DNA from 3 places in the Streptomyces sp. NPDC023573 genome. Region 3 is predicted to be linked to each of the others. Evidence: riboswitches for the same ligand, from Rfam matches in the RefSeq annotation. Region 3 holds a riboswitch; each other region holds the start of a gene.
The links. Region 3 has a riboswitch for cyclic di-AMP ahead of ACZ32T_RS27745 (transglycosylase family protein). Riboswitches for the same ligand answer to the same signal wherever they lie in the genome.
Positions count from the first base shown of each region.

Region 1 (10,360 bases), on a different contig from region 3:
CGGTGCCGGGAGCTGACGGCGCTCGGTGTCCGCTACAGCGTGGGGATCGTCGGTCTCGACGAGCATCTGGAGGAGGCCGGAAGGCTGCGTTCCGCGCTGCCGCCCGAGGTGTATCTCTGGGTCAACGCAGCGGAGGGGCACACCTACACGGACGAACAGGCGGCCCGCTGGACGGCTCTGGATCCACTGTTCGCCTACAGCAGGCACCCGCACCGTTCGGCCGGTCTGCCCTGCCGGACCGGCGAGTCGGTGATCTCGGTGGACGGTGAGGGGACGGTGCGGCGCTGCCACTTCGTCCGTGCCGAGCTGGGCAACCTCTATGACGGCAGCTATCGGAGTGCGCTCCGCCCGCGCGCCTGCCCGCTCGGTGTGTGCGACTGTCACATCGGCTATGTGCACCTGGAGACACTGCCGTTGTACGACGTCTTCGCGGGCGGGGTACTGGAGCGGATACCCGCCCGTCCGGTGCGGGTGTCCGCATCGGACGGGCTCGTTCCGCCGGGGCCGGCCCGGCGTCCGCTCCCCCTGGCCGGCCTCTGAGGACGGGGCACCGGCCGAGCGGTCAGAGCGGCAGCAGGTCGGGGCGCTTGGCCTCGACGTGGTCGCCGGAGGATTCCCCGCGCAGTCGGCGCCCGATCCACGGGACGAGATATTCGCGTGCCCACTGGATGTCGTCGCGGCGGACCTCGAGCGCTCCGCGCTGGGCCTGCGGGGGCCACAGCTGGTCGGGGTCGGCCGGCACCTCCAGGCCGAGGACCTGGGCGGCCCGCAGCGCGACGCGGGTGTGCCCCTCCGCCGAGAGGTGCAGCCGGTCGCTGTCCCATGCCCGCCTGTCCTGCACGGACCGCAGGGACCACAGGTCCAGCACCGGGCAGTCGTAGCGGTCGGCGATGGACCGGACGTGGGCGGTGTACATGGCGATCTTGCCCCGCAGGTGCTTGAGCACGGGGATGCCCCGGGTGTCGAAGCCGGTGGTGACCATGACTGTGCCGACCGCCCGCGTCAGGTCGGCGACCGCACGCTCGAAGCGCTCTGCCACGTCGTCCGGGTCGGAGCCGGGACGGAGGATGTCGTTGCCGCCTGCGCAGAAGCTCACCAGGTCAGGTGCCAGCTGCTTGGCGCGGGGGACCTGTTCCTCGACGATCTGGTCGAGGAGCCGTCCGCGTACGGCGAGATTGGCGTACCGGAAGTTGCCGTGCGTGTCGTCCGCGGGGGCGACCGTCGCGCCGGGGACCGGGAGCTGGTCCGCGAGGAGCACCGCGAGCCGGTCGGCCCAGCCGACGAGCGTCCCGCCGGGGCCGGGGTCTCCGACGCCCTCGGTGAAGCTGTCGCCAATCGCTGCGTACGACCCGATGATGCCTCGTTGTTTGTTTCTCGAATCGTCTGCCACAAGGGCTTATCTTGCACCTTCGATTGTGACCTACGCGACCGTAATAAGGGGTTGACGGGTGGTGAGAAAGACCACCCGGTCAGTTTTTGGTAAAGCCGGAATAAGGAGAGGGGCGGTGCGCACGCGCGCACCGCCCCTCTCCTTCGGCCCTGGGCCGGCAGGTCTCAGATGGAGACGCCGTGCGAGCGCAGGTAGGCGATCGGGTCGACGTCGGAGCCGTAGCTCGGGCCGGTCCGGACCTCGAAGTGGAGGTGCGGGCCGGTGGAGTTGCCGGTGCTGCCGGAGAGGCCGATCTGCTGGCCGCCGGTGACGGTCTGGCCGGCCGAGACCTCGAGCGAGGAGAGGTGGGCGTACTGGGAGTACATGCCGTCGCTGTGCTGGATGACGACCTCGTTGCCGTACGAGCCGCTCCAGCCGGCGGAGACCACGGTGCCAGAGCCGATGGACCGGACGCTGGTGCCGGAGGCCGCCTGGAAGTCGGAGCCGGTGTGGTAGCCGCTGGACCAGCTGGCGCCCGAGGCGCGGTACTGGGTCGTGACGTTGGCGTTCTCGACCGGGGCGGCCCAGCCGGAGCCGGTGCTCTCCTGAGACGCGGAGGAATCGGCGGTCTTCGCCGCCGGAGCGGACGCCTCCTCGGCCGGGGCGGCCTTCTTCTCGGCCGGGGCAACCTTCTTCGGTGCCGACGGGACGGCCTTCTTCGGTGCCGACGGGGCGGACTTGGAGGGCGTGGTCCCGGCGGAGCCGGACGCCTTGGCGCCGAGGGTCAGCTTCATGCCCGGGAGGATCAGGCTGGGGTTCTCGCCGACGACATCGCGGTTGTCCTGGTACAGCTTCTGCCAGCCGCCCTTGATCTTCTGGTCGCCCGCGATCTTCGCCAGGTAGTCACCGGAGACCACCGAGTAGGTCTTCGGGGCGCTCTTCGCGGCGGCCGGGGCGCTGTGCGCGGCGGCGGACTTGGCGGCCGGTGCGGCCTGCTCGGCGGCGTGGGCGCCGGTGGCGCCGATCAGCGGGAGGGCGAGAACGGCGCCGCCGGTCCCTGCGGCGAGGACGCCTCGGGAGATCGGGCCGGTCTTCGTACGACGGTGCTTGCCTTTTGCGGGCATGGGATTTTCCTCTCCGGCGCCTGCGAGGTGAGCTGTCGGGTTCGGACTGGAGATGTCCGGCCGCGCGGTGCGCGACTTCACCCCGAGCCGTACCGGATCCCTCCGGCCGGCGGCTTACCTGGTTCCCCCGCTCCTGCCACACGTGAGTCGGTGCGGATTCCGGGCGGCGGCAGGATTAGGCGTTCCGTCCGGATTGACCGTGACCGTAAGCGAGCCGGGACGTCGCGAACAAGCTGCGGATTCCCGACCGGAATCCGTGCTTCATTTCCGGCACAGAATTCCCGTCACACTCCGTGGATTACGGATCTTGGCTTTCCGCACGGCGTCCGGAATACCCCCCGGAGCCTTCGCCACGCACCGTCACGGATATGATCCCGCTCACCCGCCCCGCCCATCTCCCGCGCAAGCAGGGCATGTTCTGCTAAATGCACCAATACGGACATGACGTAATCGCCGTCCTCCCCTGGAGACCAGGAGCACGGCGACCGGGAAGGTTGCCCGATGCAGCCATGTCGTATCGTCGCGGGCGTGCCCCCGTCGGCGAGCGGCGCCGACGCCCGACACTCCAGGAGCCCTTGTGACGCAGCTGCCAGAGGTCCCGCCGGCCGGCCCCGAGCCGACGGACGTCAGCCTGACCGGTGTCCGCAACTTCCGCGACGTCGGCGGGCTTCCGACCGTCGACGGCGGCACCGTGCGGTACGGCCGCCTCTACCGCAGCGGTCACCTCGCCCACGCCACGGAGGCCGACGCCGCCTTCCTCGCGGGCCTCGGCCTGCACACGGTCTTCGACTTCCGCAACGCGGCGGACCGCAAGCTCGACGGTCTCGACGTGGAGCTGCCCGGCGTCCGGAATGTCAGCATTCCCCTCTCCGACCCGGCGGACGGCGCCGAGTTCTGGCGGCTGGTGCGCGACGGGAACATCCAGCAGCTTCGCTCGATCCTGGCCGACGGCAAGGGGACGGGGCGGATGATCGCCTCGTACCGCTCGATCATCAAGGACCGCACCGCCGAACACAGCCGCGTGCTGCACGCGCTGGCCGAGGACAGCGTGCCGGCGCTGATGCACTGCGCGGCGGGCAAGGACCGGGCGGGCCTGTCGATCGCGGTCTCGCTGCTCGCGGTCGGCGTCGGGAAGGAGGCCATCGAGGCCGACTACCTCAAGTCGAACGACGCGCACCGCCGCTACAAGGTGCGCCGCAGCGACACCTCACCGGTGGGGATGTCCGAAGAGGTGATGGAACTGCTCAACCCACTCTTCGGCGCCCACGCCGAATACCTCGCCGCGGCGTTCGACACCATCGACGAGGTCTGGGGCAGCACGGACCGCTATCTCCTGGAAGGCCTGAAGATCAGCGACGGGACCCGCGCGAAGCTGCGTGAGCGCCTCGTCGAGGGACCGTGACGCCGGCCGTCAGCCTTTCCCTGCCACGGTGAAGAGAAGGAAGAGGAAGGCCGCGATGACGTGCCCGGCCACGAGGTAGGCGAAGAGACGGATCACGACACCGCGGGGCATCCGCCGCTCCTGGGTGTCCTTGCTCTTCGGCCTGCGCGGGGTGAGCGGGTCGTAATACTCCGAATCGGACATGACAGTCCTCTCTTCCGGCCGCTCGGGCCGGGCTGGCGAAGGGGGCGCGCGGTGGGGGTGTGCGGGATCAGAGCCGGTGGATCCCGCTGCCCATACACAGCTCGGCGGCCGGGCTCTGCAGGAGCGTGTGGACGAAGAGCAGTCGCGCCCCACCGGTGTCGGGAGCCGCGATCCGGTGCGGGGTGAGCGAGTCGAAGTGCGCGCTGTCCCCCGGATCGAGGTCGTGCACGGTCTCGCCGAGCACGACCCGCAGCCTCCCGTCCAGGACGTAGAGCCATTCCTCTCCGGGGTGGACGCGCACGAGGTCGCCCTCCACGCCGTACGGGACACGGACGTGCAGCGCCTGCATGGCCCGGCCCGGCCCGCCCGCCTGCCGGTAGAGCCAGCCCCCGGCTTCGGTGGAGCGGGGCGTGCCGGCCGGTGGGCCGCCACGGACGATCGCGTCACGTTCGGGCGGCATCTCACCCAGAAGCTCGGAGACGGTCGTACCGTAGACCCGGGCGAGGCCGAGCAGCATCGGCAGCGAGGGCTGCCTGCGGCCCGTTTCGAGCCGGGAGAGGTGGGCCGGGGAGAGTCCCGCCCGTCCCGCCGCGCTCTCCAGGGTGAGGCCGCGGTTGCGGCGCAGGTCGCGCAGGCGTGGCGCGACCCCCGGGAGCTCGTCGGCCACCCCTCCGTCAGGAGGATTCATGCCTCCATTGGGCCAGAATATTTCCTCTGAGGCAAATTATTTGCCTCAGAGGCAAATCAGCGGTTGGCCACGGCCTGCTTCACCAGTGTCCTGCCGAAGTCCCACATCAGCCCGCCGCCGCTGTGCGCGTCGTCCATGACAGCGGTGAAGGCGGTGACGAATCGGTCGACCTCGGGCTCCCCGATGACCAGCGGCGGGATCAGCTTGATCACTTCCAGGTGATCACCGGAGACCTGGGTGAGGATCCGGTGCTTCTGGAGCAGCGGCACGACCACCATCTGGGCGAAGAGCCCCTTGCGGGCGGCCTGCAGCATCGTCCAGCGGCTGCGGAGCTTGAGTGAGGAGGGCCGGCCGAACTCGATGCCGATCATCAGGCCCCGGCCGCGCACCTCGTGCAGCAGCTCGTAACGGCCGACGAGCGCGGCGAGCCGCTCGCGCAGCAGATCACCGGTGCGACGGGCGTTCGCGACGGTCTCCTCCTGCTCCATCACCGCGAGGACGGCGAGCCCGGCCGCCATGGCCTGGGCGTTGGAGCCGAAGCTCGCGGAGTGGACGAGGACCCGGTCCATCGAGGAGTAGACGCGCTTGAAGATCCAGTCCTTGCCGAGCGTAGCCCCGACCGGGACGTATCCGCCGGAGAGCGCCTTGGCGACACAGAGCAGGTCGGGTTCGACGCCCTCCTCGTGCTGGTACGCGTAGAAGTCGCCGGTCCTGCCGAGCCCGGTCTGCACCTCGTCGGCGATGAGCACGGCCTTGTGCCGGTGCAGCAGCTCCTGTGCCCCGCGCAGGAAGCCGGGTGGGGAGGCGTGGACTCCCTTGCCCTGGATCGGCTCCACGACCAGCCCGGCCACGTCGCCGCGCTTCAGCTCGCGCCGCAGTGCGTCGAGGTCTCCGAGCGCGATGGCCGTGTCGGGCAGGAGCGGTGCGAATCCGTCGCGGAAGCCCTTCTCGCCGTTGACGGAGAGCGAGCCGGTGGTCAGTCCGTGGAAGGCGTGGTCGCAGTAGAGGATCCGCGGCTTGCCGGTGGCGTAGCGGGCGAACTTCAGCGCGGTCTCGACCGCCTCCGTACCGCTGTTCCCGAAGAACACGCGGTCGAGGTGCGGGCTGTGTGCCAGCAGCTTCTCGGCCAGCAGTCCGGGCAGCGGCTGGCAGTCGAAGCGGGTGAGGTCGGCCAGCGAGGCGTCCAGGACGTCGTGGAGCGCCTGGCGTACGACGGGGTGGTGCCTGCCGAGCCCCATCACGCCGAAGCCGGCGAGCATGTCGAGGTAGTCGTTGCCCTCCGCGTCCCAGAAGTGAGCGCCCTCGGCCCGCTCGTAGACCTTGTCGAAACCGAGGGTGTGAAGCATCCGCGGCAGCTGGTGGTTGAGGTGCCGGGTGTGCAGCTCGTAGCGTTCGGCCCCCCGTTCCCCGAGGAGCCGCGTCAGATCGAAGCCCGGCTGTTCGTCCTTCATGCCCCGTACTCCTTCGGCACGTTCCGCTCTCCCAATGCCGTGCGGCGCTCCAGCGCCGCGCTGACGCTTCCGGCGATCTCCACCGGAGTGAGTCCGATCCGGGCGAGTACCTCACCGCGCCCGGCGTGCGCGAGGAACTGCTCGGGGATGCCGAACGTCCGCAGCGGTACGTCGACGCCGGCGTCCCGCAGGGCCTGCCCGACGGCCCAGCCGACCCCGCCCGACCGGCTGTTGTCCTCGACGACCGCCACCATCCGGTGCTGCGCCGCGAGCGCGGGCAGCTGCTCGTCGACCGGTTTGACCCAGCGCGGGTCGACGACCGTGCAGCGGATTCCGGATCCGGCGAGCAGGTCGGCGGCCTGGAGACAGACCGGGGCCAGCACGCCGACGGCCACCAGCAGGACGTCAGGGCCGGGGGCCCGGTGCAGGACGTCCATCCCGCCGATCCTCCCGACGGCCGCGACCGGCTCCCCCACGGACTCCTTGGGGAACCGGATCACGGTCGGCGCGTCGTCGACGTCGACGGCCTCGCGCAGCTGCTCACGCAGTCGGTCGGCGTCGCGCGGGGCCGCGATCCGCAGCCCCGGGACGACCTGGAGCACCGACATGTCCCACATGCCGTTGTGCGAGGGGCCGTCGGCCCCGGTGACGCCGGCCCGGTCCAGCACGAAGGTCACCCCGCACCGGTGAAGGGCGACGTCCATCAGCAGCTGGTCGAAGGCCCGGTTGAGGAAGGTCGCGTAGACGGCGACGACCGGGTGCAGGCCTCCCGTGGCCAGCCCCGCGGCGGAGACCGCCGCATGCTGCTCGGCGATCCCGACGTCCCAGATCCGGTCGGGGAACTCCTCCGCGAAGCGGGTCAGCCCGACCGGATGCAGCATCGCCGCGGTGATCGCGACGACGTCCGGACGCTCGGCGCCGATCTCCGCGATCTCGTCGCCGAACACCGATGTCCAGGAGGGCGCGGCGGGCACGACCAGGGGTTCGCAGGTCAGCGGGTCCATCCTGCCGACGGTGTGGAAGCGGTCGGCGTCATCGGCCAGGGCGGGCGCGAAGCCACGGCCCTTCTCGGTGATGCAGTGCACCAGCACCGGGCCGTGGAAGCGCTTGGCCCGGTGCAGCGCGGACTCCACCGCCGCGGTGTCGTGTCCGTCCACCGGGCCGATGTACTTCAGGCCCAGGTCCTCGAACATGCCCTGCGGAGCGAAGGTGTCCTTGAAGCCCTTCTTCGCGCCGTGCAGCGACCCGTACAGCGGCCGGCCGATGACCGGTGTCTGCTGGAGCACCCCCTTGCCCCAGGACAGGAAGCGCTCGTAGCCGTCGGTGGTGCGGAGGGTGGCGAGATGGCCGGCGAGCCCCCCGATGGTCGGGGCGTACGAGCGTTCGTTGTCGTTCACCACGATGATCAGCGGGCGGTCCCCGGCCGCGGCGATGTTGTTGAGCGCCTCCCAGGCCATCCCGCCGGTGAGGGCCCCGTCGCCGATGACCGCCACGACGTGGCGCACACGGCCCAGCACCTCGTCGGCCTTGGCGAGACCGTCGGCCCAGCCGAGCACGGTGGAGGCGTGGGAGTTCTCGATGACGTCGTGCTCGGACTCCTCGCGGGAGGGGTAGCCGGAGAGGCCGCCCTCGCCGCGCAGTTCGGAGAAGTCCTGCCGCCCGGTCAGCAGCTTGTGGACGTAACTCTGGTGCCCGGTGTCCCACAGGATCCGGTCCACCGGCGAGTCGAAGACCCGGTGCAGGGCGATGGTGAGTTCGACCACCCCGAGGTTGGGGCCGAGATGGCCGCCCGTCCTCGCTACCGCCCGGATGAGGAACGCCCTGATCTCCTCGGCGAGTTCACCGAGTTCCGGTCGGCTCAGCGCCCTGAGGTCCTGCGGTGCCTTGATGGAATCCAGCAGCGTCACGCCCGGGCCCCTCTCTCTGCTCCTGCTGTCGGCTCACGGTCACGGCGGCGATCCCGGTGGGTCTCGTCCCCCGCACCGGCACCGGCGCGTCCCCCGCCGGCCGCCGCCGCCCCGGCCCGGACGCGCCGCGAGGGGCGGCGCACCGCGAGAGGCCGGGCCGGCGGCTGTTCACGACGTCACCGGTTCCCGCCGATCGTCTCCCGTGCCGCCCGCAGGGATTCCTTGAGCGATCCCATGGTGGCGAGCACCGCGGTGGGCTCGTAGCCGCAGTGCGCCATGCAGTTGGCGCAGCGCGGGTCCTTGCCGCGGCCGTACTTGTCCCAGTCGGTGTCCTCGATGAGCTCCCGGTAGGTGGGCACGTACCCGTCGCTCATCAGGTAGCAGGGCCGCTGCCATCCGAAGAGCGAGTAGTTGGGGATCGCCCAGGCCGTACAGGGGAAGTCGGCCTTGCCCTCCAGGAAGTCGAGGAAGAGCGGGGAGTGGTTGAGCCTCCACCGGCTGCGGTTGCCTCCCGCGAAGGACTTCTTGAAGAGCTCCCGGGTCTGCTCGACGCCCAGGAAGTGCTCCTGGTCCGGGGCCTTCTCGTAGGCGTAGGCGGGCGAGATCATCATCTCGTCGACCTTCATCTCGTCGTTGAGGAAGTTCAGCACCTCGATGACGGTCTGCGGGGTGTCGGTGTTGAAGAAGGTCGAGTTGGTCGTGACCCGGAAGCCGCGCCGCTTGGCCTCCTTCATCGCCTCCACCGCTTCGGCGAAGACGCCCTCCTTGGCGACGGACTCGTCGTGCCGCTCGCGCAGCCCGTCGATGTGCACGGCGAAGGCGAAGTAGGGCGACGGGGTGAACTTGTCGAGCTTCTTACGCATCAGCATGGCATTGGTGCAGAGGAACACGTATTTCCTCTTCGCCACCAACTGGCGCACGATCTCGTCGATCTGGGGGTGCATCAGCGGCTCGCCACCGGCGATGGAGACCATCGGAGCGCCTGATTCGAGCACCGCCCCGACCGCCTGGGCGACCGGCATGCGCTGCTTGAGCACACCGGCCGGATGCTGGATCTTCCCACAGCCCTCGCACGCCAGATTGCAGGCGAACAAGGGCTCCAATTCGACGATCAGCGGGAATTTCTCACGCTTGCGGAGCTTCTGTTCGAAGAGATACGTCGCAACCTTGATGGACTGACGGAGCGGCATGGCCATCTGGGCTCACCTCCTGGGGAGCAGCAAAGATCGGTGCCATTCATGGAAAGCCGGAAGGACAGCACGAAGAACACGGAATGCCGATATTCCACCGCGGACCGTGCCGATGCGGACGAGCTCATGCTCCGGAGCGTCCACGACCACCCGTACGGCGGCAACGGGGCGTGGCCCCGTCCGTACGGCGGTGCGGAGGGTGGCGGCGGACTCCATGTCCACCGCGATGGCGCCGGTGGCCCGGAGCGAGGCACGCTCCGGCCCCCGGACCACATGCGCGGAGCCGTTCAGCGGGCCCGTGTGGACGGTGCGTCCGGGCGCCGCTCTGACCAGTGCGTCGACCAGGAGGCCGGTGGCCGTGCAGGGGGTGGTGCCGGCGTGGTCCCGGGTCTCCTCGGCCACCACCAGATCGCCCGGGTGCATGCCGGGTTCCAGGCCGGCGCAGAAGCCGGAGGCGATGACCGCGGCGCCTTGTGCGCCGTCCTGTCCCAGGGCGAGCCGGACGGCGTTCTCCGCGGCCCTGGGGCCCATCCCGGACCTGATGATGCTCACGGGCCCGGGGCCCGGGGCTCCGCCCCTCCTTCCGGTACGCAGGGCGAAGCGCTCGATGCCGAGGGCGCAGGCGATCAGCAGCGGCGTGGCGGGGCCGGGCGGTTCCTGTGGAGCCCCCATCGGCTCAGGCCCCCTTGCCGATGCCGGCGCCGATGCCGGCAGCGGTGGCGAAGGGGTCCCCGTAGACGTACCGGCCGAGTGCGGTGAGGGGGAACACCTGCCGGTACAGGTGGTAGTTGATGGAGAAGTCCCACGGGAAACCGGTCCCGGTGAAGTGCGGTTCGTCCCAGGACCCGTCCGGCTGCTGGGTCTCGGCCAGCCAGGCCACGCCCCGTTCCACGGATCTGCTCTCCCGCTCTCCCGCGGCCAGGAGGGCGAGAAGCGCCCACGCGGTCTGGGAGGCGGTCGAGGTGCCGTGGCCGATCCACTTGTCCTCACGGTAGGACCGCAGGTCCTCGCCCCAGCCTCCGTCGTCGTTCTGGACGGACTTCACC
Region 1 covers NZ_JBVHKB010000016.1:16,276-26,635, forward strand. Annotated here, with positions in the region: gene ACZ32T_RS34070 (STM4011 family radical SAM protein) at 1-540, shown strand, start outside; gene ACZ32T_RS34075 (SGNH/GDSL hydrolase family protein) at 563-1,390, opposite strand; gene ACZ32T_RS34080 (M23 family metallopeptidase) at 1,555-2,493, opposite strand; cyclic di-AMP (ydaO/yuaA leader) riboswitch at 2,496-2,656, opposite strand; gene ACZ32T_RS34085 (tyrosine-protein phosphatase) at 3,071-3,895, shown strand; gene ACZ32T_RS34090 (DUF6126 family protein) at 3,905-4,078, opposite strand; gene ACZ32T_RS34095 (helix-turn-helix domain-containing protein) at 4,146-4,766, opposite strand; gene ACZ32T_RS34100 (aspartate aminotransferase family protein) at 4,823-6,217, opposite strand; gene dxs (1-deoxy-D-xylulose-5-phosphate synthase) at 6,214-8,124, opposite strand; gene hpnH (adenosyl-hopene transferase HpnH) at 8,301-9,320, opposite strand; gene ACZ32T_RS34115 (phosphorylase family protein) at 9,327-9,986, opposite strand; gene shc (squalene--hopene cyclase) at 9,991-10,360, opposite strand, start outside.
Region 1: it holds a riboswitch for cyclic di-AMP, as region 3 does, so the genes downstream of both, ACZ32T_RS34080 (M23 family metallopeptidase) here and ACZ32T_RS27745 (transglycosylase family protein) in region 3, are expected to answer to the same signal.

Region 2 (10,360 bases), on a different contig from region 3:
ACTCGTCCCGTCCGACCGGCGCTATTCGGCCATTCTCGGATCGCGGAGGAACCGGGTGTTTCGCTCAGGGCAGTGGACCGACGGCACCCACCGCACGACCCTCCCGGGGCCGTGCGCGGGCCTCCCGGGCGTCCACGGCTCCACCCCCCGGGCAGCGCCCGAGGCGCGGCGACGTGCGGGCCGGCGCATCCCCCCGGTGCGCCGGCCCGCACGACCGCTTCTCCGTACCCCGCCCGTGCGGCGCACAGTCCGGGAGGTGTTCGTCACCTCCCGGACCGGTTCGCCGCCCGCGGGGATTGGGGCGGCGGTCTCCCCCAGCCCGCCGAGTCCAGTTCAGCGGGCCGACCCACGCAGGATCCATCGAAGCGCTTGCGCCACGGCCGGACCAGAGCGCACGGCCGGGCGCACGGCCACACATCAGGAGCACGGCGCCCACGCCCCGCACCGCACGGACAACATTCCCGCCATACGGAGGTCTGCCCCTTAACGGTGGGGATGCGGCGAACTACGCTGGGTTTACCGATGTTCTCAGCAGGGCGGCATATTCCACGGGGCCTGGCCAAATGCGTGTGCGGCCGGAGTGCCCAGGACCGTACCTGGGGAGAACACGGTACGAATGCCGCGCGCCTGACGGTGACGCGGCGGCCGTCTGTGTGTCGAGGGGTGGCGCATGTCCAGGGAGCAACGCGGGCCGAACGAGAAGCTCGGCACGGTTCTCGCCCTCGCGGGAATCAGCAACGCCGGGCTCGCCCGGCGGGTCAACGACCTCGGAGCACAGCGCGGTCTGACACTTCGCTACGACAAGACGTCGGTGGCCCGGTGGGTCGCCAAGGGCATGGTGCCGCAGGGCGCCGCGCCCCATCTCATCGCGGCGGCGATAGGGGCCAAACTCGGCCGTCCCGTCCCGCTGCACGAGATCGGGCTGGCCGACGCCGATCCTGCGCCTGAGGTGGGTCTCGCCTTCCCCCGCGACGTGGGGGAGGCGGTCCGCTCGGCGACGGATCTGTACCGGCTGGATCTGGCGGGCCGCCGGGGCGGCGGAGGAATCTGGCAGTCGCTGGCGGGTTCCTTCGCGGTGAGCGCCTATGCGACCCCCGCGTCCCGCTGGCTCATAACCCCCGCCGATCCGTCGGTCGCACGGGACCCGACCGCCGCCCAGGCCGCCATCCTCGGCACGGAGGGCGCAACCGGCGCGCTGCCCGGCGTGCCCGTCCAGCCCGGCCCGGACACCGCCGCCGACGGCGCCCTGCTGCGCGTCGGCCACAACGACGTGACCAAACTGCGCGAGGCGGCCCAGGACGCGCGCCGGTGGGACTCCAAGTACGGCGGCGGCGACTGGCGTTCCTCCATGGTCCCGGAGTGCTTACGGGTCGACGCCGCCCCGCTCCTGCTGGGCTCCTACAGCGACGAGGTGGGCAGGGCGCTCTTCGGCGCCTCCGCCGAGCTGACCAGGCTCGCCGGCTGGATGGCCTTCGACACCGGCCAGCAGGAGGCCGCCCAGCGCTACTACATCCAGGCGCTGCGCCTGGCCCGCGCCGCCGCCGACGTCCCCCTCGGCGGATACGTCCTGGCGTCGATGTCCCTGCAGGCGACCTACCGTGGCTTCGCCGACGAGGGCGTCGACCTCGCGCAGGCCGCGGTCGAGCGCAACCGCGGGCTCGCCACCGCGCGGACCATGAGCTTCTTCCGGCTCGTGGAGGCGCGCGCCCACGCGAAGGCCGGCGACGCACCGGCCGCGGGGGCCGCTCTCCGGGCCGCCGAGAGCTGGCTGGAGCGCTCCCGGGCCGGTGACTCCGACCCGGCGTGGCTCGGGTTCTACTCGTACGACAGGTTCGCCGCCGACGCCGCCGAGTGCTACCGCGACCTCAAGGCGCCCCGGCAGGTGCGGCGCTTCACCGAGCAGGCCCTGTCGAAACCCACCGACGAGTTCGTGCGCTCGCACGGGCTGCGGCTCGTCGTGTCCGCGGTCGCCGAGCTGGAGTCGGGCAACCTCGACGCCGCCTGCGCGGCGGGGACGCGGGCGGTGGAGGTGGCCGGACGCATCTCCTCGGCACGCACCACCGAGTACGTGCGCGACCTGCTGCACCGACTGGAGCCGTACGGGGACGAGCCCCGCGTGGCGGAGCTGCGGGAGCGGGCCCGTCCGCTCCTCGTCGCCCCGGCATAGGGCTGTCCGGCTCCGGGCCGCCGGTACGCCCCGGTTCCGCCGGATCTTCGCCGGATCCAGGGAAGGAACGTCACGCCACGCAGACGCCTTCCCTGGTTTGAGCCGGTTGTCAGTGGGTCAGTGCACTATCGGGGTGGGAGGTGGCGTGATGATGACGCACGCGGCGTACGACTGCGATGTGCTGGTGATCGGTGGCGGAATCGTCGGTCTGTCGACCGCGTACGCGATCACGCGCACCGCGCCCGGCACCCGGGTCACGGTGCTGGAGAAGGAGTGGGGCCCCGCCGAGCACCAGACGGGACGCAACAGCGGAGTGATCCACAGCGGCATCTACTACGCGCCGGGATCGCTCAAGGCGCGCTACGCGGTGCGGGGCGCCGCCGAGCTGGTGGACTTCTGCGCGGAGCACGGGATCGCCCATGCCGTGACGGGCAAGCTGATCGTGGCGACGCGGAGCGCCGAGCTGCCCCGGCTGCACGCCCTGGTGCAGCGCGGCCGGGCGCACGGCCTGCCGGTCCGGGAGCTCGGCCCCGCCCAGATCGCGGAGTACGAACCACGGGTGCGCGGCCTCGCCGCGATCCGGGTGGGGACGACGGGGGTGTGCGACTTCACCGCGGTCGCCGTCCGGTTCGCCGCCGAGGTGAGCGCCTCCGGAGGCCAGATCCGTTACGGCGCGGAGGTCGTCGCCGTCGACCGGCGCCCTTGGGGGGTCGCGGTGCGCACGGCCGACGGCCAGGTGGTCAGGGCCCGTGTGCTGGTCAATTGCGCGGGGCTGCACAGCGACCGGGTGGCGCGGCTCGCGGGTGACGACCCGGGCGCGCGCATCGTGCCGTTCCGCGGGGAGTACTACGAGCTGGCGAGGCCGGAGCTGGTGCGCGGGCTCGTCTATCCGGTGCCGGATCCGGCCTTCCCCTTCCTCGGGGTCCATCTGACCCGGGGCGTCGACGGCACGGTCCACATCGGCCCGAACGCCGTGCCGGCCCTCGCCCGCGAGGGATACGGCCGGGCGGTCGTCAACCCGCGTGAGCTGGCCGCCACCCTGGCGTGGCCCGGCTCCTGGCGGATCGCCCGGCGACACTGGCGGTACGGGGCGGGCGAGGTCCACAGATCCCTGTCGAAGAGTGCGTTCACCCGGGCCGTCCAGCGGCTGCTGCCGGAGGTGACGGAGGCCGATCTGCGGCCCTCCCCGGCCGGGGTCAGGGCCCAGGCGGTCCTGCGGGACGGCACGCTGGTGGACGACTTCCTGATCCGGGACGCCCCGCACACGGTGCATGTGCTGAACGCCCCGTCACCCGCCGCGACCGCGTCCCTGCCCATCGGGAGGGAGGTGGCACGCCGGGCCCTGCTGCGGGCTCGCGCGACGGGGTGGGCGCCTCCCGCCGTAGAATCGGGTCATTGTGTCTGAGCCCCTGAACCCCACCCCAGAGACGCCCGGCCCCGCCACGGAGACGCCCGGCGCCACGCCGGAGACCGGCCCCGACGCCACGCCGGACGCGGACGCCGCGGAGCGGCGGGCCGCCTCCTTCGAGCGGCAGCGCAGGCTGCGCCAGGAGCCCCGCTTCCCCGGCGGCCCGGCGGCCGACCCGGCGGGCTCGCACCACGAGCGCCGCATCCGCAGCTTCCAGCCCCGCCGCAGCCGGGTGACCGCCGGCCAGGAGGAGGCCCTCCAGCGGCTGTGGCCCACCTGGGGCCTGGACATCGACGGCAAGGGCGTCCTCGACCTGCCCACCCTGTTCGACGGTCTCCCGGTGGTCCTGGAGATCGGCTTCGGCATGGGCGAGGCCACGGCGCAGATGGCGGCCGACGACCCCGGCACCGGAATCCTGGCCGTCGACGTCCACACACCCGGCCAGGGCAACCTGCTGGGTCTCGCGGACCGGGCGGGGGTGTCCAACGTCCGTGTCGCCAACGGCGACGCGATCATCCTGCTCCGGGAGATGCTGGAGCCGGCCGCTCTGGACGGGCTCCGGGTGTATTTCCCCGATCCGTGGCCCAAGAAGCGGCACCACAAGAGGCGGCTGATCCAGCCGGAGTTCCTCGACCTGGTGGCGCGGCGGCTGAAGCCGGGCGCGCTCGTCCACTGTGCGACGGACTGGGAGCCGTACGCGGAGCAGATGCTGGAAGTCCTGACGGCCCACCCCCTGTTCGAGAACACCCAGGCGGACGGTGGCTACGCGCCGCGGCCCGCGTTCCGGCCGCTGACCCGCTTCGAGGGCCAGGGCCTGGACAAGGGCCACGTCGTGCACGACGTGCTGTTCACCCGTCGCTGATCAGCCACGGCCCGTCACCGCGGCATGGCCAGGTGTCAGTGGCCCTCGTTAGGGTCGTCGGGTGTACCAGGGGTCCGTGCAGCACCAGCAACCGGACGTCCCGGTTCTCGAGGAGCAGAAGCTCGACGAGTTCCTGGGCGCCGTCCCGGAGCGAGGCCAGTGGCGTTACCGGCCCCGCCGCGTCGGCATGGTCTGGCGCAGCAAGGCGTTCCGCGCCGGTGCGCTGATCACGGTGCTCGCGCTCTGCGGTCTGGTGATCCTGGCCCTGGTGCGCCGGCAGACGGGCACCGAGGGCTTCATGGTGGGCCTGGGTCTCGCCGTGCTGCCCGTGCCGCTGCTGATGGCGGCGTTCCGCTGGCTCGACCGGGTCGAACCGGGCCCCTGGCGGAATCTGCTCTTCGCGTTCTCCTGGGGCGCGTGCGCCGCCGCGCTCGTGGCGATCATCGCCAACTCCTTCGCGACCCGGTGGATAGCGACGGCCACCGCGGATCCGGCGAGCGCCGACACCCTCGGGGCCACGGTCGTCGCCCCGGTCGTCGAGGAGACCGCGAAGGCCGTCGCGGTCCTGCTGATCTTCCTCTTCCGCAGACGGCAGTTCGGCGGGATCGTCGACGGCATCGTGGTCGCCGGCTTCACCGCGACCGGCTTCGCCTTCACCGAGAACATCCTCTACCTGGGCAACGCCTTCGGGGAGGACCAGCAGATGGGGACCACGGGCTTCGCCTCTGTGACGGCGGGGACGTTCTTCGTCCGCGTGGTCATGTCGCCGTTCGCGCACCCCTTGTTCACCGTGCTCTCCGGCATCGGCTTCGGTATCGCGGCCCTCGGCGGCTCGCGCCACCGGGTGCGGCGGGTGGCCCTGCCCCTGCTCGGGCTCGTTCTCGCGATGGGCATGCACGCCCTGTGGAACGGCTCGTCGGCCTTCGGTCCGTACGGCTTCTACGCGGTGTACGGCGCGTTCATGGTGCCGTGCTTCGGACTGGTGACCTGGCTCGCGGTCTGGTCGCGCCAGCGGGAGCTGCGCACGCTCTCCACCGAACTGCCGGTGTACGCGGCGGCCGGCTGGCTGACCCCCGCCGAGCCGCTCGCGCTGGCCTCGATGCGGGCGCGGGGCATGGCCCGCGACATGGCGAGGCACTGGAACAGCACCCCGGACCGAGCCCGGGGCAGGGCCGCCGCCCGCGCCGTCGCGGAGTACGAGTCGTTCGCGGCGTCCCTCGCCATGCTGCGCCGCCGGGCCCGCCATGACGGCGCGGGGCAGGACTTCGCCCTCCGCGAGCAGGAGTTGCTGCACCATCTGTGGCACCGCCGGGAGATCGCGGCGCCGGCTCTGACGTACGCGGCCCACGCGACCGGGCGGCTGCGCACCTTCCGCCCGCAGGCCCCGCCGCCGTTCCCCCGTCAGTTCCCGTACGGCGGCCCGCCGCAGCACCTCCCCGCACCGCACCGGCACTACGGCGGGCCCAACCCGTACCTGGAGGAGGGCGGGCGCCCCGCCGGTCCGGCCTAGGCCGACGCCTCGGTCAGCTCCGCCAGCTCCTGGCCGGTCAGCCGGAGTTCCGACACCGCCATCAGCGCCGGCAGCTGCTCGACCGTCCGCGCGGAGGCGATGGGCGCGGCGACGGTCGGCTGCGAGGCCAGCCAGGCGAGAGCGACGGTGGCGATCTCGGCACCGTGTTCCTGGGCGATCCTGTCGAGCGCCGTGAGCACCTTGCGCCCGCGCTCGGTCTCCAGGTGCTTGGCCGCGCCCTCGGCCCTCGCGCTCTCGACCGACGCCCCCGGCCGGTACTTGCCGGTGAGGAAGCCCGAGGCGAGAGCGAAGTAGGGGACGGCGGCGAGACCGGCGGCGGCCGCCGTGTCCTGGAGCGCGCCCTCGTAGGTGTCGCGCGAGACGAGGTTGTAGTGCGGCTGAAGGGCCACGTAGCGGGCGAGGCCCTCTCGCTCGGAGAAGTCCAGGGAGGCCTGGAGCCGCTCGGGGCTGATGTTGGACGCGGCGATCTCCCGGACCGTGCCCGCCTTCACCAGCTGGTCGAGCGCGGTGATGATCTCCTCGACGGGGACGCTCTCGTCGTCGAAGTGCGTGTAGTAGAGGTCGATGTGGTCGGTGCCGAGCCGGCGCAGGGACGCCTCGGCCCCCTCCTTGATCGTGGTGGGTGAGAGCCCCTTGTACGCGGGATGGGCGCCGACCTTCGTGGCGACGACGACGTCGTCGCGGCGGGAGCGGGCCGCCAGCCACTTGCCGATGAGGGTCTCCGACTCGCCGCCCTCGTTGCCCGGGACCCAGGCGGAGTAGGAATCGGCGGTGTCGATGAAGTTGCCACCGGCCGCCACGTACGCGTCGAGAACGGCGAAGGTGCCGTCCTCGTCGGCCGTCCAGCCGAAGACGTTGCCGCCGAGGGCGAGGGGGAAGACCTGAAGGCTCGATGAACCGAGCGGGCGCAGAGAAGTCATACCCGGGGACAACGAGCCGGCTGAGGCGACTATTCCGTTTGCGCCCCGGACGGCGGCCCCGGACAGACCGGCGGCCCTGACGTCGGGGGGTTGTGCGTCAGGGCCGCCGGGGTTCCGGTGCGCCGCGTGCGGCGTCAGCGTCCGATCCGAGTCAGACCGAGAGGCCCTTGCTGCCCAGCCAGCCCATCGGGTCGATGCCGGTGCCGTCCGGGGTGTGGACCTCCAGATGGAGGTGCGGCCCGGTCACGTTGCCGGTGGCGCCGACACGGCCGATGGTCTCGCCGGTGGTGACCTTCTGTCCGGCGGTGACGTCCATCGAGGACTGGTGGCAGTACCAGATCTCCGTGCCGTCATCGAGCTCCAGGACCGTGCGGTAGCCGTACGAGCCGGACCAGCCGGCCGACTTCACGGTGCCGCTGTGCACGGCCTTGACCGGAGTGCCGGTCGGGGCCGCGAAGTCCAGCCCGGTGTGGTGACCGGACGACCACATGGAGCCGGACTGCCCGTAGGTCGAGGTGATGGTGTACGAGGAGGTCGGGATGGCGTAGCTGGCGGCGAGCTTGGCGAGGCGCTCGGCCTCGGCCTTCTTCTTCGCCGCCTCTTCGGCCGCCTTCTTCTTCGCGGCGGCCTTCGCCTCCGCCTCGCTCTGCTGCTTCGCCGCCTCGGCCGCGGCAGCCTCGGCCGCCGCCTGCTCCTGTGCCGCCTTGGCCTCGGCCTCGGCTCCGGCCTGCTGCTGCTCGGCCTGCTGGAGGATGCGCGCGCGGAGCGCCTCTCCCGCGTCGGTGGCGCCCTGCTCGGCCTCGGAGGCGGTGATGCCCGCGCTGGTCAGGGGGGCGGACGCGGCGACCGTCTCGTGGTCCGAGTCGGAGTCACCGGACATGAACGCGCCCACGCCGGGCAGGGACTTGGCGTCGGGGAGATTGTCCGCGATGGAATCGGGAAGAGAAATGGAGACCGGCGGCTTGCTCTGCGCGGTGGCCATGCCACCCGCTCCGACGGCCGCGATGACGCCGACACCGAGGACGGTGGAGCTACGGGCGAGACCGCGCTGCTTGGCTACGCGGTGCCGACCGCGTACGGGACGGATGGACTCCGCGGTGGGGTTCCATTCATCCCAAGTCCTGTCCTCATCACCGAAGCTGTCGGTCCTGAAGGATGACGGGGCCTCGGGGGCAGGCTGATTGGACGCCACGTGGGCGCACTCCTTTCCTTCCTTCTCGCCTACCGGGTTAGCTGACGGGTTCGGAGCAGGAAGGTCTCCTACGGACCCCTTCGTCTCTCGCGAGACACAGGTGTCCGATTCACCCCATGTAGGTGGTTCCCCGGTTCCCTTGCGGAATTCGGCGCTGCGCACGGTGCCGTCTCTTGCGACGGCGGGTACAACCGCGCTGCGTTATCGAACGTTAATAGACACCCGGGTCCGATTCCAAGCTGTTCCCATAGATCGGTCATCGTCCTGGCCTGGACTTTCAGGGGTCAAACGGGCGCAAACGGGCGACTTGAACACCCCTCATCCGGCCAGCACTTTCTGACGGTGCGTCAACTGTTATGCGGAGCGGGGTCCCTCGACTACCGACGGTCGCGACCGGTCATCCACGGTCCCGCCCCACGATCTTCACCGTCGTCCGCCGCTCCTGCTGGCCCCGCGCCGGACGGCCGACCGCGAGGAGCGCCAGGTCGTCCGTCGACCGGCCACCGGTGTGCAGCCGTACGTCATCGGTGAGCGCGGACAGCAGCTCCTCGGGCCCCGGGAAGAGCCGGCCGCGCAGCCGGGCCGCCGGGTCGTAGAAGACCCCCTTCGCGTCCCGCGCCTCGGAGAGCCCGTCGGTGAACGCCAGGAACATCGACCCGTCCGGCAGCGTCCACTCGTCCGCCCGGTCCGGCCACGCGTCCAGCCCCATCCCGAGCGGCAGCGCGGGCGCCTTCGGCGCCAGCACGTCGAGCGTCCCGTCCGCGTGGAGGACGATCGGCTCGGGGTGTCCGCGGTTGACGATCCGCAGGAGATCGGCGCCTGACGGGATCTCCGCGACGACGGCGGTGACGAACCCCTCCATGGAGTCGAGCCCGCCCCGTCGCGAGCCCTCACGCGCCAGCGCCCGCTCCAGCCGCTGGACGACCCCCTCCAGCGACCTCTCCTGCTCGGCGGCCTCCCGGAACGCCCCGATCACGACGGCCACCGCGGCCACCGCGTCCAGCCCCTTGCCCCGTACGTCCCCGAGGACCAGACGCACCCCGTACGGCGTGTCCGCGACGGCGAAGAGGTCGCCGCCGACGAACTCGTCCGCCTGGGCAGCCTCGTACCGCGCCGCGACCTGCAGCCCGCCGATCCGGTCCTCGGGCGTCGGGAGCACCGCGCGCATCGCGGTCTCCGCGATGACCCTCGCCGAGGCCAGCTGGTCGTTCCTGCGGCGCACGACGCGGTTGATGACGAGGGAGAGCGCGGCGACCGTGACCAGGGTGAGCAGGTCGGTGAGCGGCACGACGTCACCGAGCGCACCGTCCGAGATCCGGATGGCGAGCACCACGAGGATCGCGGTCACGCCGACCCGGACCGTGCCGGCCGGCGAGAAGAACGGAGCGGCGATCAGCGGGGCGGCGGCGAAGAGCGGAACAGCGGTGACCTCGGCCGGCGTCAGGAGGTCGAGGATCACTCCGAAGCCGATCATCAGGGCCGGAAGGACCCGCACGAAAAGCCGGGAACGTGAGTTCCCGGCAGCGCTCCCCCGCCGTCCGTCCCGCTTCCCCACCTGTGCGCTCCTGCCCGGTCCACCCACGGGTGCGGACGGTACCGCGCCCCGCCCGGGCCGGCCGGAGCCGCGCCGAACGGCGACTCGTCATCGGCCGAAGGGAGGAGCGCCCCGGAGCCCCGCCCACCGGTGGTCAGCCGGGGGACCGGTGCTGCGCGTGGATCGTCAGTGCGTCCCGTACGAAGACGGCGGTTCCGTCCCCATGGCGATCGTAGTTCCTTCCGAGACGGGGATCGGCGACGTACACCTCCCCGATGCCCGTGACATACGCACGGATGAGCTTCTGCTCGTACCCGGGTGGCCGAAGCCGTCGAACACCTCCTCGACCGAGCCCACACCTGACAGCCGAGTGACGGCATACGACTGAGGCCCGGATCCTCGAAAGGATCCGGGCCTCAGTCTTCAGTAGCGGGGACAGGATTTGAACCTGCGACCTCTGGGTTATGAGCCCAGCGAGCTACCGAGCTGCTCCACCCCGCGCCGTTGTGATTGCAACTCTACGCCATCCGGGACGGTGCTCCGACCACTTATGCACGCGACCGCCCCTCACCTCTCGCGACCGGGAGCCCCGCGCAGCCGACGCGATACGGCAACAGGGGGCGCGGCCCGGGCAGTTGCCAGGCGCAGTGACGTGCTCAAGGATGTTGCCGCACCCCCCGATCTCGCGTTTCGCCTCTCTGGAGGGCTACCGAATGTCCACACCGCACAGACCCGCCCCGGCCACG
Region 2 covers NZ_JBVHKB010000018.1:12,253-22,612, forward strand. Annotated here, with positions in the region: gene ACZ32T_RS35085 (sporulation protein) at 671-2,167, shown strand; gene lhgO (L-2-hydroxyglutarate oxidase) at 2,316-3,572, shown strand; gene trmB (tRNA (guanosine(46)-N7)-methyltransferase TrmB) at 3,565-4,437, shown strand; gene ACZ32T_RS35100 (PrsW family intramembrane metalloprotease) at 4,499-5,947, shown strand; gene ACZ32T_RS35105 (aldo/keto reductase) at 5,944-6,888, opposite strand; gene ACZ32T_RS35110 (M23 family metallopeptidase) at 7,040-8,080, opposite strand; cyclic di-AMP (ydaO/yuaA leader) riboswitch at 8,092-8,244, opposite strand; gene ACZ32T_RS35115 (PP2C family protein-serine/threonine phosphatase) at 8,478-9,635, opposite strand; partial or broken gene ACZ32T_RS35120 (TipAS antibiotic-recognition domain-containing protein) at 9,769-9,909, opposite strand; tRNA gene ACZ32T_RS35125 (tRNA-Met) at 10,042-10,115, opposite strand; gene ACZ32T_RS35130 (hypothetical protein) at 10,328-10,360, shown strand, end outside.
Region 2: it holds a riboswitch for cyclic di-AMP, as region 3 does, so the genes downstream of both, ACZ32T_RS35110 (M23 family metallopeptidase) here and ACZ32T_RS27745 (transglycosylase family protein) in region 3, are expected to answer to the same signal.

Region 3 (10,360 bases):
CCGCCCCCGCCCGCCGCACCGTCCGACACCCCGAGGCCCGCCGCCCCCCAGCGCCTCGACCAGGTGCGCGCCGAGCTCGACGAGCTGAGCGACTACCTCCGCAAGGAGGGCGACAGCCGGTGAACGGGCGTGTCATCGCGGGCCGTTACCAGCTGGCGACCATTCTCGGCCAAGGCGGCATGGGCCAGGTCTGGACGGCGTACGACCAGCGCCTCGACCGCAGGGTCGCGGTGAAGCTGCTGCGCCCCGACCGGGTGGCCGGACCCGCCGGCAGCGAGGCCGCCGACGATCTGCGCCGCAGGTTCGTCCGGGAGTGCCGGGTCACCGCACAGGTCGACCACCCCGGTCTGGTGACCGTCCATGACGCGGGCAGCGACGGCGAGGACCTCTTCCTCGTCATGCAGTACGTCGAGGGCGCCGACCTCGCCGACCACCTCGCCGAGCACGACCCCTACCCCTGGCCCTGGGCCGTGGCGATCGCCGCCCAGCTGTGCGCGGTGCTCTCCGCGGTGCACGCCGTGCCGATCGTCCACCGCGACCTCAAGCCCCGCAACGCGATGGTGAAGCCCGACGGCACGCTCACGGTGCTCGACCTGGGCATCGCCTCCGTCATGGACACCGACACCACCCGGCTGACGCACACGGGCTCACCGATCGGCTCCCCGGCCTACATGGCCCCCGAGCAGGCGATGGGCGGCGCCGTCGGTCCGTACACCGACCTCTACGCCCTCGGCGTGCTCCTGCACGAACTCATCGGCGGAGACGTGCCGTTCGCCGGCTCCACCGCCCTCGGTGTCCTGCACCGCCATCTCTACGAGCCCCCGCTCCCGGTCAGGCACATCCGGCCCGAGGTCCCCGAGGCGCTCGAAGCACTCGTCCTGCGGCTGCTCGCCAAGGACCCGCAGGACCGCCCTGGTTCCGCCCAGGAGGTCTACGAGTCCCTGCGGCCCCTGCTGCCCGCCGGCGGCACACCGGCCGGGCCCCTCGACCCGACCCGCCCCTTCCTCCGTCCGCACGCCCCCTGGCCCGACCGGGCCGCCGCCCCCGCGACGGTGCCCGCCCCCGACCGGCAGGCACCCGCCCCGCCCCGGACGCCGCCGGCCAGGCCCGACGTGGCGCAAGCCGTCGACGACGTGAAACGGCTGCTCGGGGAGGGCCGCATCACCCAGGCCGTCGACATCCTCGGGGGGATCCTGCCGGCCGCCGCCCTGGAGCACGGCGAACACTCACCGGTCGTCCGGATCCTGCGCAAGCAGTACGCGGCGACGCTGATGGACGACGGCCAGTACCGCCGCGCCCTCCCGGAGCTCCGCCGCCTCGCCGACGACCGCGCGGCGGAGGCGGGCCCCTCCGACCCCCAGGCCCTGCAGTTCCGTTACGACGCCGCGCAGTGCCTGGAGCAGCTCGGCGAGGCGGCCGCCGCGCTCGCCGAGTACCGCGCCGTCCTCCCCTCCTACGAGAACGGCTACATGACGTCCTCCGGCCCCGGCCGGGCCTTCGACATCCGCCACCGGATCGGCCACCTCCTGCTCGGCATGGGCGATCACACGGCGGGCCGCGCCCAGCTGCAAGCCCTGCTGTACGACACCGAGCGCGCCTACGGACCGCACCACCCGCTCCCCACGGAGCTCCGCCGGCAACTGACCCACCACCAGGACGTACGCGGCTCCAGGTGAGGCGGCGGGCGCCGGAAGAGGCCGGCCGGAAGGGATTTCGTCCGTGACCCCACACTGACCGGTCCGGAAATCGTTGGTCGAAGCAGTGGCCCGAATCACGTCCACTGCCTAACATCGATCACCGCAAGGCTTTGTGCACTGATGCACAAACTCTCCCCGGGAGGCTCCTTTGCACCGCCGACGTCGCACCGCGCTCACCCTCACCGCCGCAACGCTCGTCGCGGCGCCGCTCCTGACCGCCTGTGGCAGTGAGGCCCATCCCGGTGCCGCGGCCGTGGTCGGCGGCGACCGGATCGACGTGGCCACGGTCCAGGCGCAGGCGGCCGACGTGCGCACCGCGCAGCAGGACTCCGAACGGTCCGAGGAGCTGGTGACGAAGTCGGGGCAGCTGACCCGGGTCAAGCTCTCCGGCCTGATCTTCGGGCGGGTCCTGGACCGCGCCGCGAAGGACGCCGGGGTGAGCGTCAGCCGTAAGGAGATCCAGCAGATCCGCAGCGCCGCGGCCGCGCAGTCCGGCGGGGACGAGGGGGTGCGGACACTGATGCTGGAGCAGCGCTGGGTGGCGCCCGGCCAGATCGAGTCGAGTCTGCGCCAGGAGGTCCAGCTCCAGAAGCTGGCCCAGTCGCTGGGAGCCGACCTGCAGAACCCCACCGGGGTGCAGGCGGTCGGCGAGAGCCTCACCGAGGCGTCGAAGGCGCTGCGGATCGACGTCAACCCGCGCTACGGCAGCTGGGACAACCAGAAGGTCCAGCTCAGCACCTACAAGGCCCCGTGGATCAACCAGGTCACACCGGTCCAGGGCCAGGAGCCCGAGGCAGGCGCCTGACCCGCCGGAGGTAGGTTCGGGGCGTGAACGCTGAAGATCCCGGACGTATCGTCCTGCTCACCGCCAGCCACCGGGTCGCCCCCGGTCTGCTGTCCTGGCCCGCCTGGCAGACGCTGCACGCGGCGGACCGCGTGCTGTGCGCCGAGTCCGGCCATCCGCAGCTGCCGTATCTGCGGGAGGCGGGCGTGGCCGTGGAACACACCGCCCCCTCGGCCGAGGAGCTGGTGGACGACTGCGCGGGCGGCCGGACCGTGGTGGTGCTGGTGGGTGGCGAGGGGAACCAGCCGCTCACCGACGGCCTCGCCCGGCTCGGCGGTTCGGGCCGGGTACAGATGCCGGACCTGGAGCTGCTGCCCGGTTCGTACGACCTGCCCGGCGCTCGGCTCCTGGACCTGGTCCAGGTCATGGACCGGATCCGGCGCGAATGCCCGTGGACCTCGCGGAAGACGCACGAGGGCCTCGCGAAGTACGCCATCGAGGAGGCGTACGAACTGGTCGAGGCCATCGAGGACGGCGACCGCGAGGAGCTGCGCGAGGAGCTCGGCGACGTACTGCTCCAGGTCGTCTTCCACGCCCGGATCGCGCAGGAGGACCCGGAGGAGCCGTTCGGCGTCGACGACGTCGCGGCCACGATCGTCGAGAAGCTGATCCACCGTCATCCGCATGTGTTCGGCGACGAGACCGCCGAGACCCCGGAGGACGTCCACGCGCACTGGCTCCGTACGAAGGCGATCGAGAAGCAGCGCGAGTCGGTCACCGACGGGGTGCCGCTCGGCCAGCCCGGTCTGGCGCTGGCCGCCAAGCTCGGCAGCAGGGCCCGCGCGGCGGGCCTCGACGCCGCGCTCCCCGAGGGCGACGGGATCGGCTACCGGCTGCTCGCCCTCGCCGTGCGCGCCGAACAGGAGGGCACCGACCCGGAGGCCGCCCTGCGGGCCGCCGCCCGCGCCTACCGGGACGCGATCCGAGCGGCGGAGGGCCTCGGGACGCCGGGGGCCGCTCCGGATAGCGTCGAGGAGTGAACGACAGCCCCGACACGCCCTCCGCGCCCGACGCAGCACCCGAACTCTTCACCTGGGAGTTCGCCACCGACCCGTACCCCGCCTACGCCTGGCTCCGCGAGCACAGCCCCGTGCACCGCACGAAGCTGCCCAGCGGTGTCGAGGCCTGGCTGGTGACCCGCTACGCCGACGCCCGGCAGGCGCTCGCCGACACCCGGCTCTCCAAGAACCCCGCACACCACGCGGGCTCCGCGAACGCCAAGGGCAAGACGGGCATCCCCGGGGAGCGCAAGGCGGAGCTGATGACGCACCTGCTCAACATCGACCCCCCGGACCACACCCGGCTGCGCCGGCTCGTGTCCAAGGCGTTCACTCCGCGCCGGGTCGCGGAGTTCGCGCCGCGCGTGCAGGAACTGACGGACCGCCTCATCGACACCTTCGTCGAGGAGGGACAGGCGGACCTCATCCATGACTTCGCGTTCCCTCTGCCGATCTACGCGATCTGTGACCTGCTGGGCGTGCCCCGGGAGGACCAGGACGACTTCCGCGACTGGGCGGGCATGATGATCAGGCACGGCGGCGGTCCGCGCGGCGGGGTGGCCAGGTCGGTCAAGAAGATGCGCGGCTATCTCGCCGAACTCATCCACCGCAAGAGGGAGGATCCCGGCGACGACCTGATCTCAGGACTGATCCGGGCGAGCGACCACGGCGAGCACCTCAGCGAGAACGAGGCCGCGGCGATGGCGTTCATCCTCTTGTTCGCCGGCTTCGAGACGACCGTGAACCTCATCGGCAACGGCACGTACGCCCTGTTGCGCAACCCGTCCCAGCGCGAGCGCCTGGAGCGTTCGCTGGCCGCCGGGGAGACGGACCTGCTCGCCACGGGCATCGAGGAGCTGCTGCGCTACGACGGCCCGGTGGAGCTCGCGACATGGCGTTACGCCACCGAACCCGTGGCGCTGGGAGGGCAGGAGATCGCGGCGGGGGACCCGGTGCTCGTCGTGCTGGCCGCCGCCGACCGGGACCCGGAGCGGTTCCAGGATGCGGACAGTCTGGATCTCGCGCGCAGTGACAATCAGCACCTCGGATACGGGCACGGCATCCACTACTGCCTGGGGGCGCCGCTGGCCCGGCTGGAGGGGCAGGTGGCGTTGGCGACACTGCTGAGGCGCCTTCCCGACCTGCGGCTTGCCGCGGAACCTGCCGATTTGCGCTGGCGCGGCGGGCTGATCATGCGCGGACTGCGCACACTTCCGGTCGAGTTCGATCCAGGGCGTCCGGCCGAAAAAGGTGACAGCCTGTCAACTCTGTGACTTTCACGTGATCTCCGCTGCATCGACTTGTGACACACGTTCGAGTAGGGCTAGGTTCACCGTTCGACTCACCCGTCACATGTCAGTCACACGGAAGGCAATCCCATGGGCTCCGCGACCGGCAGACACCGTCGCCCTCGCCAGGCACCCGCCATCGTCGTCGCCGCAGGCGTCACCGGATCGGCCATTGCCATCCCGCTGCTCAGCGCGGGCGGCGCTCAGGCCGCTGACGCGTCGACCTGGGACCGGGTCGCCGAGTGCGAGAGCGGCGGCATGTGGAGTGCCGACCTCGGCAACGGCCACTACGGCGGCCTGCAGCTCTCCGAGGACACCTGGTCGGCCTACGGCGGCACGGCGTACGCGCCGCGTGCCGACCTCGCCAGCCGCTCGCAGCAGATCGCGGTCGCGGAGAAGGTGCTGGACGACAAGGGGCCGCAGGCGTGGGCCAGCTGCTCGGTGATCTCCGGGCTCTCCCTGGACGAGGGGCTGCCCGGCGTCGACCCGGGCGGTGAGGAGTCCGCCGAGCCCTCCGCCGAGCCCACGGACTCCGCGACGCCGGCCGAGACGCCTTCCTCCGAGGCGACGGACCCGGCGGACGGCTCGGACGACGCCGCCGGCCCGGACGACTCCGAGGCGAAGGGCGAGGCGGCCCGCGACACGTCCGACGGCGCGGCGGGCAAGGGTGACAAGGGCGACGCGACGCCGCCCGCCAGTCCGTCCCCCGAGGCATCCGAAGCGTCCGGCGCCACGGAGGACGACGGGGCGAAGGGTGGCAAGCACCGCGGCACGCCGGCCCCCGAGGCGAGCACCGAGCCGCGCGAGGGCGACGGGCGCGAGTCCGGCCGCCACGCCTCGCGCGGTGAATCCGACGCGCGTCAGGGCGCGGAGGGGCCGTACACCGTGCGCGAGGGCGACAGCCTCTGGGCGATCGCCGACGCGCAGGAGCTCCCCGGCGGTTGGACGTCGCTCTACGCGGCCAACAAGGACGAGCTGGGCTCCGACCCGGATCTGATCCTCCCCGGCCAGACCCTCGACCTCGGGCAGGAAGCCCGGGGCGGCGAGGCGGAGACCGCCGCCGCCAACTGATCAAAAGCGTGAAAACACCCCGAAAGCGGGGGTAGTTCAGAGGCCTATGTCCACTTATGCGTAAGTGAGACATGGGTCTCTTTGCTTCAACTGGCGCGCCCGGTCCGTCCACTCCGTCCATATTGGCTCCGACCTGCGAAAACGGCCCTCACCATCGAGCCGTTACGGGCTGATTAGCCGTTATGTCCATCTTTGAATGTGGGGGTTGCGTGTGTTTACGGTCGGAGCCGCTCGCACCGCGGGCACCTTCGACCGTCACGCCGAATCCTGCCGTCGGCCGAAGGGGACCGACGCGTAAAGCGCCGTAGGCAGGAGCGGGGGACCCAGGTAAGCGCCGGACCCGGCCGTCGGAAGACGGGCGGAGGCCCGGCTAGGGGTGAAGTCGTCCGGGAGTGAGGACGGCCGGGCAACTCACAGGCCCGAACCCGACAGCTCACCTCGTAGGCGTCGGTGAGGAGAACCATGCTGCTTTCCAGCAAGGGCAAGCACCGTCGCCCGTCCAAGGCCGTCCGTGTCGCGACCCTGGCCGGTGTCGCCGGTGCCGCCGTCGCCGTACCGCTGATGGGCGCGACCGGCGCCTCCGCCGCCTCCGTCGACACCTGGGACGCCGTCGCCCAGTGCGAGTCGGGTGGCAACTGGTCCATCAACACCGGCAACGGCTACTACGGCGGCCTGCAGTTCTCGCAGTCCAGCTGGGCCGCCGCCGGCGGCACCCAGTACGCCTCCCGCGCCGACCTGGCCACCAAGGGCCAGCAGATAGCCGCGGCCGAGAAGCTCCTCGACCTCCAGGGCCCGGGTGCCTGGGCCTGTGCCGGCGCCGGCGGCCTGACGAACGACGGAGTGGACCCGGGCGTCGACACCGGCTCCGGCTCCGAGAAGAACGGCGACACGGCCCCGCAGGCCGCGCCGGAGCGCAAGGCCGAGCAGCCCACCACGCGCAGCGAGAAGCGTGAGGCCCCGGCCAAGACCGTCACCACCCCGACCGGCGAGAAGGTCGAGAAGGGTGACGGCGAGTACAAGGTGAAGTCCGGCGACACCCTCAGCAAGATCGCCGACGCCGAGAAGGTCAAGGGCGGCTGGCAGAAGCTGTTCGAGCTGAACGACGACATCGTCGACCAGGCCGACCTGATCTTCCCGGGTCAGCAGCTCCACCTGAAGTAGCCGGCGTCCGAGTGGCCGGCCCCCTGAAGCGGTTGGGCACTCGAGGTGGTCGTGATGAACCGGGGTCTTCCTCCTGCCCCGGAGTCCGGCCCGGCGCGCAGACCCCCCGCGCGCCGGGCCGGGGCTGTGTCCGGACCCCTGACGGGGCGCCGGCGCGGGCTCGCCGTAAGGGTGAGTGTTCAACTGTTGTGGTTACTCGTCAGTAGAATTCTGGAGCTTTGCCCGGAATGCAGGCCCTTGGGTCCTTTTTCGTCCCAGGGGACGGGCGGACGGCCGACGGAGCGCGCCGAGCCGGTTAGGCTCGTGGCGCAAGGCCACAGTGACCCTGCACAACCAGTGTCAGATCCCAGAAGGAGATGCCTCGTGCCGTCCATCGACGTCGTCGTAGCCAGGGAAATCCTCGACTCCCGGGGCAACCCCACGGTCGAGGTCGAGGTTGGCCTCGACGACGGCAGCACGGGACGTGCTGCTGTTCCGTCCGGCGCCTCCACCGGTGCGTTCGAGGCCATCGAGCTTCGCGACGGTGACCCCAACCGCTACCAGGGCAAGGGCGTCGAGAAGGCCGTCCTCGCCGTGATCGAGCAGATCGGCCCGGAGCTCGTCGGTTACGACGCCACCGAGCAGCGCCTCATCGACCAGGCGATGTTCGACCTGGACGCGACCGAGAACAAGGGCTCCCTCGGCGCCAACGCCATCCTCGGTGTCTCGCTGGCCGTGGCGCACGCCGCGTCCGAGGCCTCCGACCTCCCGCTGTTCCGCTACCTCGGCGGCCCGAACGCGCACCTGCTGCCCGTTCCGATGATGAACATCCTGAACGGCGGCTCGCACGCCGACTCCAACGTGGACATCCAGGAGTTCATGATCGCGCCGATCGGCGCCGAGTCCTTCTCCGAGGCCCTGCGCTGGGGCGCGGAGATCTACCACACGCTGAAGAAGGTCCTGAAGACCAAGGGCCTGTCCACCGGTCTCGGTGACGAGGGCGGCTTCGCCCCCAACCTCGAGTCCAACCGCGCCGCCCTCGACCTCATCCTGGAGGCCGTCAAGGAGGCCGGTTACGTCCCGGGACGCGACATCGCGCTCGCGCTCGACGTCGCCGCGTCGGAGTTCTACAAGGACGGCGTGTACGAGTTCGAGGGCAAGTCCCGCTCGGCCGCCGAGATGACCGAGTACTACGAGGAGCTCGTCTCCGCGTACCCGCTGGTCTCCATCGAGGACCCGCTGTACGAGGACGACTGGGCGGGCTGGAAGGTCATCACCGACAAGCTCGGCTCCAAGGTGCAGATCGTCGGTGACGACCTGTTCGTCACGAACCCCGAGCGCCTCGCCCGCGGCATCGAGGAGGGCTCGGCCAACGCCCTGCTCGTCAAGGTCAACCAGATCGGTTCGCTGACCGAGACCCTGGACGCCGTCGAGCTGGCCCAGCGCAACGGCTTCAAGTGCATGATGTCCCACCGCTCCGGTGAGACCGAGGACGTCACCATCGCCGACCTCGCCGTCGCCGTGAACTGCGGCCAGATCAAGACCGGTGCCCCGGCCCGCTCGGACCGCGTCGCCAAGTACAACCAGCTGCTGCGCATCGAGGAGATCCTCGACGACGCCGCGGTGTACGCCGGTCGTTCGGCGTTCCCGCGGTTCCGCTTCGAGGGCTGACAGCCCGAGTCCGGGGCACCAGCCTCCGTCCGTCCCCGCATCCGGTCCCGTACCGTGTGCGGGGACGGACGTGCGTAACGGGGAGGCGTGAGACATGGCCGGGAAGGACCGCGACCGGTTCTCCACCGCGACCAGGCTGCGGCTGCTCGGTGAGCAGACGGCGGCCCGCGTCTACCGGTCCCAGAACCGCCGCCAGGCCCGCCGCTCCAGGCTCACCGGGCGGGCCGCGTTCCTGGCGCTGATCGTCTGCTCCCTGGTGGTCGCCCTCGCGTATCCCATGCGGCAGTACATCTCCCAGCGCGACCAGATCGCCGATCAGGAGAGGCTCTCGCGGGAGGCGCGCGAGCGGACCGAGGAGCTGCGTGACGAGAAGGCGCGGCTCAAGGACGACGCGTACATCCGCCGTCTCGCACGCCAGCACCTGCACTACGTGCTGCCCGGCGAGACCGGTTATACGGTGGTCGACCCGGACGCGGCCGAGGTGCGCCGGGGGGAGCCGGGGGCGACGGGGCGGCCCTGGCACTCGAACCTCTGGGACGGCGTCGACAGCGCGGACCGCGAATGAGCGCCGGCCTCTCCCCGTGTACGTACCGATTCATACAGTCCGACCGATGACATTCAAGGCAGGCATGGACACGCCCCCTCCGCAGACCGAATCCACCACGCCCACCGATGTGGACATCGCCGCGTTCGAGCTCCAGCTCGGCCGGCCGCCGCGCGGGCTGCGCGCCATCGCGCACCGCTGCCCCTGCGGCAACCCGGACGTGGTCGAGACGCAGCCCCGTCTGGAGGACGGCACGCCGTTCCCGACGACGTATTACCTGACCTGTCCGCGTGCCGCGTCGGCGATCGGCACGCTGGAGGCCAACGGGGTCATGAAGGAGATGACCGAGCGGCTGACGACGGATCCGGAGCTGGCCGCCGCCTACCGGGCCGCGCACGAGGACTACATCGCGCGCCGTGACGCCATCGAGGTCCTGGAGGGCTTCCCGAGCGCGGGCGGCATGCCGGACCGGGTGAAGTGCCTGCACGTCCTGGTCGGCCACTCGCTGGCGGCGGGCCCCGGGGTCAACCCCTTGGGCGACGAGGCGATCGCGATGCTGCCGGAGTGGTGGGCGAAGGGGCCGTGCGTCACGCCGTGCGGCTCCGAAGACGCCGGACCCGACGTTTCCTGATGCGCCGCTTCCTGATCCTCCGCGGTACACGTACGACCACAGGAGCCCCATGACCCGCGTTGCCGCCATCGACTGCGGTACCAACTCCATCCGGCTGCTCGTCGCCGACGTGGACCCCGCCACCGGAGAGTTCACCGAGCTCGACCGCCGGATGAGGATCGTCCGGCTCGGCCAGGGCGTCGACCGGACCGGCCGGCTGGCTCCCGAGGCGCTGGAGCGCACCTTCGACGCCTGCCGCGAGTACGCGGCCGTGGTCAAGGAGCTCGGTGCCGAGCGGATCCGGTTCGTCGCCACGTCGGCCTCCCGCGACGCGGAGAACAGTGACACGTTCGTCCGCGGCGTCCGGGACGTCCTGGGGGTCGAGCCGGAGGTCGTCACGGGGGACGAGGAGGCGCAGCTCTCCTTCGACGGCGCCACCAAGGAGCTGGTGGGCGGCGACCACCTGGAGAAGCCCTATCTCGTCGTGGACATCGGC
Region 3 covers NZ_JBVHKB010000009.1:269,013-279,372, forward strand. Annotated here, with positions in the region: gene ACZ32T_RS27715 (hypothetical protein) at 1-123, shown strand, start outside; gene ACZ32T_RS27720 (serine/threonine-protein kinase) at 120-1,676, shown strand; gene ACZ32T_RS27725 (SurA N-terminal domain-containing protein) at 1,846-2,502, shown strand; gene ACZ32T_RS27730 (nucleoside triphosphate pyrophosphohydrolase) at 2,526-3,521, shown strand; gene ACZ32T_RS27735 (cytochrome P450 family protein) at 3,518-4,813, shown strand; gene ACZ32T_RS27740 (transglycosylase family protein) at 4,919-5,899, shown strand; cyclic di-AMP (ydaO/yuaA leader) riboswitch at 6,190-6,361, shown strand; gene ACZ32T_RS27745 (transglycosylase family protein) at 6,362-7,060, shown strand; gene eno (phosphopyruvate hydratase) at 7,424-8,710, shown strand; gene ACZ32T_RS27755 (FtsB family cell division protein) at 8,805-9,275, shown strand; gene ACZ32T_RS27760 (DUF501 domain-containing protein) at 9,340-9,885, shown strand; gene ACZ32T_RS27765 (Ppx/GppA phosphatase family protein) at 9,935-10,360, shown strand, end outside.